DNA from 3 places in the Virgibacillus tibetensis genome. Region 1 is predicted to be linked to each of the others. Evidence: riboswitches for the same ligand, from Rfam matches in the RefSeq annotation. Region 1 holds a riboswitch; each other region holds the start of a gene.
What was found. Region 1 has a riboswitch for S-adenosylmethionine ahead of QGM71_RS14935 (sodium:solute symporter family protein). Riboswitches for the same ligand answer to the same signal wherever they lie in the genome.

Region 1 (3,546 bases):
TTCATTTGGCAGCCAGCCACCAATATGGTACCAGGTAACTCCAGATAAAAACCCAGCAATCATAGAACCTACCACCGCTTCCTTGGTCGCCAACCTCCAGAATAAAGCTGCTACGACTGGAGCAAAGGTTGCAGAATTCCTCATTGTCCATGCTAAGATATTCCACCATGCTGATTGCTCTGTTCTCGTTAATCCAAATATAATCATGAGGCCTGTAAGAATAAGTAATGATTTTTTCGTATAATTAATAAGCTGTTCCGATGTAGCAGAAGGATTTAGCGCACTCCCTACGTCTTTCCCCAGACTTGTAGCCCCAGAAAATTGGCATGGCGCTCCCCAGCCAAGTGCACAAGCCCAAATGCCAAGGAAGAATAATGCTACAAGTGGTGCAGGCAGCACCTCCATTAGGTATTGTGGTAATGCCACCAGTCCAAGTCCAGAATCAGGCGCCACGATAGCCGCAGATATTCCAAACAGAATACCTAGTATGATAAACGGGATGCCAAAAACGGCAGCTAATTTCAGTCCTTTTTGTCCTTCTTCAGGTGTTTTGCATGACAAAGCCATTTGAAAGGCCGCTTGCGCCAGGATTACATTTACCAGGAATGTTCCAAACCAAGCAACAATAATTTGTGTTCCAACACCATTTAATTCAAACATTTTCGGATTCACTGCTGCATATTCACGTAAACCATCGATGCCAGGATTTATAAAAAATGCAATGATTCCTATCGCAAACATGATAATAAAGATAAATATGTTTATCGTTTGTGTGAAGGCTATAGACCACATCCCACCCGCTTTCAAGTATGCGTACAGCAGTAAAGCGGTAAAGGCAACGGATAGTGACAATGAAATCCCTGTAAAGACGTGTACAGCCGAAGCAAAGGCAATCGCTGTTGCAACAGACCACATGGGAAAGGCAAAAGCTGTTATCGCTCCACCGATACCAAGTGCTGCTCTACCATAGCGCTCCCCGATCAGCCCAGATACTGTAACTACAAGTTTTTTTCTGAAGGGTCCAATAATAATAAAGGCAATTAGTAATACTTGGACCGTTTCGGCAACACCATACCAAATGGCTGATATCCCTGATAAATAAGATAGTTCAACAATAGAAATAAACGTGGAACCTGAAAATAATCCTGTAATGCAAAACGCTACTATCCATTTATTAAAACCGCGCCCTCCAACAAAATACCCATTATCCTTTGCAGCTTTCTTTCTGGAAATATTCCCAGCAAGAATTAATCCGAATGTGTATACAATAGCAAATGAAATTAACCACCAGCCATATGATGTCATTGTTATTCTGCCTCCCATTTATAAATCAAAGTTAAGTAATGTGAATAGTCGTATTTATGTCAGTAAACAGCTACTGGTTTCTTCTTAAAAACAAAAACCCTCCTCTCAATTAAGATGAGAGGAGGTTGATTATAAATTAGTAACAACACGTTCCAATTCATCTCATCTTTAGAATACCGGGGTATTCTTCTGAAATTAGCACCATGTAATCAATTACTGGTTGCTGAAGCCTCAAAGGGTCAGTCCCTCCGCTTCTCTCGATAAGAAAACAAACTATTCATTTTTTAAATTAAGATAAATTGTAATGATTCAGAGTAGATTAGTCAATACATTTTTATGATTTATATAAAATAGATTAGTAAGTCCTAGATGATACGATTCAGCATTTAAAAACGCTACCGCTCATACTTTAGAACAGAACGGTAGCTCATAATGAATAAAATGGTATGCTATTTTGCTCTTGGTATTCTGATAAGTAGCATCAACACAATAATCATGCTGAATGCGGTAAATGCCAGAAAGGGGATAGTGATAAACCCAAGCCAATTAATATATTCTGCACTGCATGGTATTCCGTCCGCGCATGGTTTGATTTTAGCAAATCCCGGTATCTTCTGCTCCAAATAATGAAATAAAGAAACAGCCCAGCCGATGATTGCCAATGGGAGCACATATTTCTTAACTGTAAAATCACTCTGAAATGTGCCTATTCCCAGAAGCAATGCTAGCGGGTACATAAGAATTCGTTGATACCAGCAAAGCTCACATGGAATAAACCCACGTACTTCGCTAAAGTAAAGGCTGCCTAATGTTGCGACGAGGGAGACCAGCCAGGCAGCATATAAGAAAAGTTGTCTGCTATCCAAATTCTTCATATTAGTTACCTTCTAATTCACTTTCTATCGCATTCGCAATGGCATCATAGTCAAATGGATCCTCAATCATTATGTTGTTAACCATAATGGTTGGAGTTAATTCTACGTTAAATTCGGTTACTAATTCAGTGTCTTTGTTTACTTCATCTATTTCAGTGTTATTTTTTACATCGGACTCTAATTGTTCTGTGTCAATGCCGGATATACCGTCGGCAACTTCAAGAATGGTCTCCATTGTCAGCCATTCTGTATCATGGCCGCCTGCTTGCTTGTCGTATATGCCTTTATGGAAATCCCAGTATACCTCCGGATTTTGCTTATACACCGATTCAGCTGCTAATGACCCTAATTTTGATTCTTCACCATGAAAAAGAACATTAATATAAGCAAATTGTACTTTCCCGGTATCCACATAGTCTTCTATTAATTGCGGAAAGAAGTTATCCCCCCATAATTTGCAGGATGGACATTTAAAATCTCCAAATTCTACAACTGTTACAGGAGCATCACTGTCACCTAAGGTAGGTTGTCCTTCTGTTGGCGGCTGTTTAACCAGGGAATCACCTTCACCAGTTTCAGAATTGCTATTAACTATCATGACTAATGCCACTATTAAAACAACAACAGCCAGCGTAATAATAACGATTGTTTTTAAGGGCGATTTATTTGTTTTCATCAAAGCACCTCTCCTTCGTATTTCCTGTTAATAATATCATTAATCTATTGCTCGTTTCAGGTATACATTGCATTGTTCAAACTATCGACATAAATTACAGATTTGAACAGTGCACTGTTCGTATATTTTTCTATTCATGATTTGGACATGCTTGGAATATGTATGAAGATAGGGGCTGTAAACTAGTGGTCGCTTCTGACAACAATGCATGGCACTTGGAATCTTTACATAGGGGGAAGCCTGATGGTGGAGTCAATTTTACGATTAGTCACAAGTGAGCAAAAAGCGGAGGCTATTTTAGCAAATCCGATGATTGAGTTTATTTTTATGATATTGTTTGTTGCATTTGCCGTCACACTGTTGCTACATGTAACCTTGTTCAGCAAATTAAAAAAAATCAGGAATTACGTAAAAGAGACCAATCGAATGGATATAGATCCATTAAATTTGTTTAAAGAACAGTTTGACAAAAAACAGCAGACAGAGACCGTGAAAGTGGAGACCTTCGTGCAGGAGAAGTTCTCAAGCTGGCGCGTGTATCATATGCCTGTCGTCAGTCTGATTAAAATGATACAAATGACTGTATCTATATTCATATTGATCGGTGTACTTGGAACGTTTATTGGCCTGACAATATCTTTGGGGAGTATTAATTCTGATGGAGATCAATTGGTTGAAAATGTAGCTGGT
Region 2 (3,546 bases), on a different contig from region 1:
CTTGAGAAATGAGGCTCATAGGATGGAACAAAGGCAGGAAAAGCTGGGAATTCTATATACATCAGGTGCTTACTTTTTGTGGGGCTTTCTGGCAATCTATTGGAAACAAGTCGATCATGTTCCTGCAGGTGAAATCCTGTCCCATCGAATCGTCTGGTCGTTTGTCTTCATGATAATTGTTGTGCTGCTAGTTCAAAAGTGGTCCTTATTTATACAAGAATGCAAAGCGATCCTTAAAAGCAGGAAAAAACTGCTTGGAATTTCTGCAGCGTCTATCTTCATAAGTATTAATTGGCTGCTCTTTATCTGGGCAGTAAACACTGATCATGTCATTCAGGCCAGCCTGGGATACTATATTAACCCACTTGTAAGTATTATGCTAGGCATCGTTATTTTAAAAGAAAAACTAACAAGGAGACAGCTTCTTTCCTTCATACTTGCTGGAATAGGCGTTACATATCTTACTGTCAGTTACGGTGTTTTCCCATGGATTTCACTACTGCTGGCTGCGAGCTTTGGATTTTATGGATTACTAAAAAAAACAGTAGATATTACTGCAATGAATGGTTTAACGATCGAGACCATGATTGTTGCACCGGTTGCACTGATCTACCTCGTTAGCATACCAGATAGCTCATTTTCAACAGATAGTCTATTTTCTGTTACTAATTTATTGTTAGCAGGCGCTGGTGCTGTTACTGCGGTCCCTTTGTTACTTTTTGCTGTCGGGGCGAAGAAGATTCCACTGGCAATGGTAGGCTTTATACAATATATTGCACCGACAATTATGCTGGCCCTTGGCGTGTTTCTGTTCCATGAAACATTTACCCGTGCACATCTTATCTCTTTCGCTTTCATTTGGACAGCATTAATTATTTATTTAGGATCTGTATATCGGTTGCCAATCCGCAGGTTGAAGGATAAAGCGCTAACTAAATAACCTCACTCTTATAGGCTACTTTCTAAAATATTGGGCTGTCCCTGTACTTGCGATTACTCGTTACAAAAGCATAGCAGTATTTCATTGAGCATTTTCGGTTACTCAAAACACCGAATAAAAATTGTTGCTTTCCGTAAGAGTCGGCTGTCCACAGCGAAATTTATAAAGCATTAAGTGAATTTTTTATAACATTGCACAATGCTTAGCGGAGGAAAAACACGAAGACTCCTGCGGGAGGAAAGGCATCGGTGAGACCCCACAGTGCGATAGCACGAGGAGGCTCACCAGCCGCCCAGCGGCAAAGAAAACACTGCAAAGTGAACGAAGTGAAGCTGAGCAGATGTTGCACTTGTACCCGGAGTGGTGAAAGCGAAGTGTATTTCCGTAGCGAAGTTACGTCAGTAACAAGTTACTTCTCCTTTTATATCAAATGCGAGATTTTAAAGAAACAAAAATTGCGATATATTACTTTTTTTAAAAATACCATTGACAAACAAGTGGTAAAGGTTATATAATTTAGAATAATTTAATAAAGATAATAAATCTCTTATCTAGAGTGGCGGAGGGAATAGGCCCTGTGAAGCCCGGCAACCTTAAAGTAAGCTATATTTGCTTTTTACGGTGCTAAATCCTACAGATCTATGGTGGATCTGGAAGATAAGAGGAGGACCGTTAAATATACGCCCTCTTCTTAGGAAGAGGGCTTTTTGATTTCCCTCCTCTTCCACAGTTAAGAAAAAAATACAAAACATTTTAAGGAGGAATTATTTATGTCTCAATTTAATTTTCACAATCCAGAAACTGTATTACTACACGGTGGTCAAGAACCAGATCCGGCAACAGGATCGCGAGCTGTACCTATTTATCAAACAACTTCTTATGTGTTCCGTGACACGGAACACGCACAAAATCTTTTTGGTTTAGCAGAAGCAGGAAATATTTACTCACGTATTGGAAATCCCACAGTCGACGCTTTCGAACAGCGCATTGCTCAACTGGAAGATGGGGTAGCTGCGGTAGCAACTTCTTCAGGAATGGCTGCTATTTCATTTGCAATCTTAAACTTAGCTAGTGCGGGTGATGAAATTATCGCTGACAGCAATCTGTATGGTGGAACATATAACTTATTTGCATCAACCCTCCCACGTTATGGAATTAACGTTAAATTTGTTGACGGCACTGACCCGGACGCCGTTGAAGCTGCAATTACTACCAAAACTAAGGCCGTTTTTGGTGAAATCATTACCAATCCTAGCCTTAACGTTTTTGATGTCGAGGCAATCGCTGCAGTGGCACATGCTCATAACATCCCTTTAATTATTGACAATACATTTGCAACACCTTATCTTACAAAGCCATTAACATGGGGCGCCGATATTGTTGTTCACTCAGCCACAAAGTGGATTGGTGGTCATGGTACTACTATTGGAGGAATTGTAGTTGATGGGGGACGTTTTAATTGGGATAACGGTAAATTCCCGGGCTTTACAGAACCAGACGCGAGCTATAATGGACTTCGTTATGTTGATGTTGGTCCAGCCGCCTTTGCGACGAAGCTGCGAGTGCAGTTATTACGTGATATTGGTGCATGCTTAAGTCCACAAAGCGCCTTTTTATTGCTGCAGGGCTTAGAAACATTGCATTTACGTATCGAGCGTCATACCAAGAATGCGGAAGTGGTGGCGGATTATTTAACTAAACATCCCGCCGTAGAATGGGTGAACTATCCCGGTCTTGAGCAGCATCCTTCTCACCAGCTAGCAAAAAAATACTTGCGTAATGGCTATGGTTCCATTATAACGTTTGGCATTCAAGGTGGACGCGAATCTGGAAGAGCTTTAATTGATAACGTGAAATTATGGTCTCATGTAGCAAATGTAGGAGATGCAAAATCATTAATCATTCACCCGGCTTCAACAACCCACCAGCAGTTGGGTGAAGAAGACTTACTGAAAAGCGGAGTTTTCGAAGAGCTTATCCGCCTATCCATTGGCATTGAGTCTACAGAAGATATTTTACTTGATTTAGATCAGGCAATAGCTGCCGCTGTGAATCAGCCAGCTCTTTTTCAAAACACAGAGGAAGATGCCATCAAGTGGTTAGTGTCATCTCCATTTGATCGCTCCAATGGAGATGTTCGCCAAAAGGCCATCGTTGTTATTGGTTCTGAAGATAACAATGATGCCAAACAACTAAAATCTTTAGGATTTAATATCATAGTGGTAAATGAATCGTCTGAACTTGCAGATGTTCCTTACGAAATAGATGCTGTTTGGGTAAAACAACAGACTATCTCTTCACCGATTATTGAACAGTTTATTACTAAACAAGGGAAAGTTCTTTGGGTAGAAGAACCAGGTGAGAATAGCAATGCCCTGGAAAAAGCGCAATCTGCCGGCGTTACAGTGATTACTAATAAATACCTTTATGAGGAAGTACTGCGCTGGAGAGGAAATCTCTCAGAAACGGTTAGCATTTAAAAAAGTTTTGCGAGAAGATTTTAACAGGCTTGGAAATAATGGGCATTCACGGTCAGTGAATGCCTGGAGGTGAAGTAAATGAAGGCCATAAATGTAGCTTTATTAGGTCTTGGTACAGTAGGGAAA
Region 3 (3,546 bases), on a different contig from region 1:
CATAGTCTTCGTAAGGCTCAATCTCAAGTGTAATTCCTTCATCTTCTAAAAGCGGTTTTGCCTCTTCTAAAACTTCTGCATGCGGAACACTTGATGCGCCCACGGTAATTACATTCTCGTTTGTAGAAGAAGAACTACCCCCACCACAAGCTGCTAATAGTAAAACCAATATTGCCGATACTAAAACTAAGATCTTTTTCATGTTGTAATCTCCTTTAAATTTTTATTGATGATACTGGGTTTTCGAATTTATCTTTTGTCCAATTTACTGGAAATATAATCTCCCAGAAATTGAAAAATAAATACAATGATAACTATTATAATTGAACAAATTAAAACAATTTCAAAATCACGCCGCTGAAAGCCAGAATAGTAAGCGTAGCTCCCTAAACCTCCTGCGCCGATCGCGCCGGCCATAGCAGTATAGCCTATTAAGGCAATTGCTGTAACAGTCAGGCCTGAGATAAGAGCTGGCATAGACTCTGGCAGCAGTACACGGAAAATAATAGTTCGTGTTTTTGCTCCCATAGATTTAGCTGCTTCAACAACTCCTTTATCAACTTCCCTCAATGCAATTTCGACAAGTCTTCCATAGAATGGAGCTGCACCGATAATTAAAGCCGGTAAGGCAGCATTAGGGCCACGGATCGTACCAATCAGGAAATTGGTAAAAGGGAATAGTAATAAAATAAGAATAATGAAAGGAATAGCGCGAAATACATTAACAATGGAAGCTACGATAATATTGATGAATTTATTCTGCCAGATTCCTCCTTTCATTGTCAGAAATAGTAATAACCCCAGTAAGATTCCGAAAATAAATGTACCTGCTAAAGCAATTACAGTCATATATAATGTTTCATAGGTCGCTTCCCAAAGTTTATCGATATTCACTTCTTTTAATAAGTCAGTCAGCATCCCGGATAACCTCCAATTCTACTGAGGTTTCGTCTCTTATAAAGTAAGTTGCTGCATTAACTTCATCAGCTTCTCCCAAAAGTTGAACAAATAAATTCCCATAAGCCCCCCGTTGTGTTTGGGTTATTTTTCCTTGAAGGATATTAATATCTATAGTAAATTTTTTTGCTACCATACTAATCAAAGCTTGATTTGTAGTTTCACCAACAAAATGAAGTCGAACAATTTTCCCTTGATTGTACGTATTAATTAGATGAGTAACACTATCATCTTCTTCATTTGACCCCATTACTTGTTCAACAAATTTCTTTGTTACAGTTTGCTTTGGATGCAAGAATACATCCAAAACATCCCCCTGTTCCACAATTTTCCCTTCTTCCATTACAGCAACCTGATTACAAATTTTACGAATAACATGCATCTCATGTGTAATGAGTATAATTGTTAGTCCGAGCTTTTCATTAATACTGACCAATAAATCTAAAATGGAATTTGTTGTTTCAGGATCCAGTGCAGACGTCGCCTCATCACAAAGCAGTACTTTCGGGTTGTTAGCCAGCGCCCGGGCAATACCAACCCGTTGCTTTTGACCGCCACTAAGTTGTGATGGATAAGCATTCTCTCGTTCAGTAAGGCCTACTAAGTCTATCAGTTCTTTAACCCGTTTTTCACGTTCAGCCTTAGGTACTCCAGCTATTTCTAATGGAAATATAATATTATCTTTTACTGTTCGGGACCATAGTAAGTTAAAATGTTGAAAGATCATTCCAATTTCCTGTCTTGCCAATCGTAGCTGGTTTGCCTTTAACTTAGTAATTTCCTGATTATCAATGGTTATCCGGCCACCTGATGGCTCTTCAAGTCTATTTAACAAACGAATAAAAGTACTTTTTCCTGCACCACTATATCCGATTACTCCGAATATCTCACCTTCTTTTATGTCAAGGGTCAGTTGATCAACAGCTGTAATTGTTTTATTGTCAGTTCTAAATTGTTTACTCAAACCCTCAATTGAAATCAATCCTATACCTCCTAGTGAAAACCTAATTGCACTATATACTACATTATTGTGCCCCAATTAAAAACCAAAAAACGTCTTTCTGTAAGAGAACAGAAAGACGTTAATAATTTAACTGGGTCTTCACGTTCCCTCATCTATCAAAGCATACGCTTTGCAGGAATTAGCACCTTTCAAACTATAGAAGTTTGAAGGTTGCCGCGGGTTCGTAGGGCCAGTCCCTCCACCGCTCAAGATAAGAGATATTATTTAATTTATGTTCGATAGATACGATCATAGCATGCTATATTTCAACTGTCAACGAAAAAATTTATAGTTTAATCCAGGCTCTTTTCGTAATGACTGCTGCTTTTAATTGTCATAGTTGATATAAAAGACGAAGTAATGAAAATTTGAATTCATGACACATTTTCTCTTTCTAATGATGTTGAGCGCTTCATTTCGCTCCGGCAGAATACTTCGCTTTCCATGGGCACGGCCTCAGCCTCCTCAGAAGCAAAGAACGCGTATCCGGGGTCTTCAGACACGTGCTGTTCCCATAGGATAAGGAATGCTTCAGTGAAATTTCCTCGCACGAAGAAAATCACTTTATATTTTCGAGGAGTCTGCGTATTCTGCCTACGCTGATAAAGATTTCTTGATTAACAATTAGTTATAGTCCATAAAATCAACGTTTCATGTGTGTCTTTTCACCCTAAAAAGAAAGTTATACTAGCTACGGAAAAATGCAAAACTCCTCGAAAAATACATCCACTTTTTTCAGCAACACTTTTCACTTAATAACAACAATCTTTTTAGAAGGAGCCTTATTCTAAACCTTTACGAATAATTCCGGCTTATATTTCATCAAATAGCTATATATATTTGCAATAGATTGAAACGCATATACTTTTTCCTTTATTTCATTATCCTTTTTAATCAGTAGGCATGGAACACTCTCCACTTGATTGGCCTGCATAAACTCGGGGTATAGTGAAGCATTCATTTCATAAAAAACACCCTGTTTATGAACGGATTCAATTTTTTCGAGCATTGTCCTAGCCAAACCGCATGTACCGCAAAAAGGAGTATAAATATATAATAAATAATTCTCTTGGTTTAATTGTTCATCTTTAATTTGTTGCAATAATACCACCCTAAACTAGTAGAAAAACTCGGCTTCTTACCATTGAGGCAAAAAGCAAGGCTTTAAATTATTAAATCTCTTTGAGTAAAAATATCGGGTTAACTTCAATGCGTCTGCTTATCAAGGCTGCAGCCAAAATATGTTCAGGGGTCGTTGCAACCTCACGATACTCACTGCTAACATAAATATGATCAGCATGTGGAAGCTCTCGGGCAAGTTGCTTACGAAGTTTAATCCCTGATTGATCTTCATCTACAAAGATAAAAACTTCCTTATCGTCTAAATCATATGTTTCCAAAAGCTCATCAAAACGTTCTACTCCAAGAGTGCCATTTGTACACACTATTGTTACATCATCCGTAATAACCCTTTTGATTTGCCTCTTATCGGTTAAACCCTCTACAATAATAACTTTTTCTGGTTCATGTGTCATCATCATATAACACCCCTAAGGAAAGAAGAAGTTTAATTAATGCTTTAGTAT

Region 2: linked by a shared signal. The riboswitch ahead of QGM71_RS12805 (PLP-dependent aspartate aminotransferase family protein) and the one ahead of QGM71_RS14935 (sodium:solute symporter family protein) in region 1 are both predicted to bind S-adenosylmethionine.
Region 3: linked by a shared signal. The riboswitch ahead of QGM71_RS15790 (methionine ABC transporter ATP-binding protein) and the one ahead of QGM71_RS14935 (sodium:solute symporter family protein) in region 1 are both predicted to bind S-adenosylmethionine.

What each region holds. Positions count from the first base shown of each region.
Region 1 covers NZ_JARZFX010000008.1:78,484-82,029, forward strand. The annotation lists gene QGM71_RS14935 (sodium:solute symporter family protein) at 1-1,305, opposite strand, end outside; SAM riboswitch class I at 1,465-1,572, opposite strand; gene QGM71_RS14940 (disulfide oxidoreductase) at 1,755-2,171, opposite strand; gene QGM71_RS14945 (DsbA family protein) at 2,182-2,856, opposite strand; gene QGM71_RS14950 (MotA/TolQ/ExbB proton channel family protein) at 3,100-3,546, shown strand, end outside.
Region 2 covers NZ_JARZFX010000006.1:25,423-28,968, reverse strand. The annotation lists gene rarD (EamA family transporter RarD) at 23-940, shown strand; SAM riboswitch class I at 1,485-1,604, shown strand; gene QGM71_RS12805 (PLP-dependent aspartate aminotransferase family protein) at 1,711-3,420, shown strand; gene QGM71_RS12800 (homoserine dehydrogenase) at 3,499-3,546, shown strand, end outside.
Region 3 covers NZ_JARZFX010000009.1:94,204-97,749, forward strand. The annotation lists gene QGM71_RS15780 (MetQ/NlpA family ABC transporter substrate-binding protein) at 1-202, opposite strand, end outside; gene QGM71_RS15785 (methionine ABC transporter permease) at 250-918, opposite strand; gene QGM71_RS15790 (methionine ABC transporter ATP-binding protein) at 908-1,939, opposite strand; SAM riboswitch class I at 2,067-2,178, opposite strand; gene QGM71_RS15795 (thioredoxin family protein) at 2,748-3,062, opposite strand; gene QGM71_RS15800 (toprim domain-containing protein) at 3,133-3,495, opposite strand.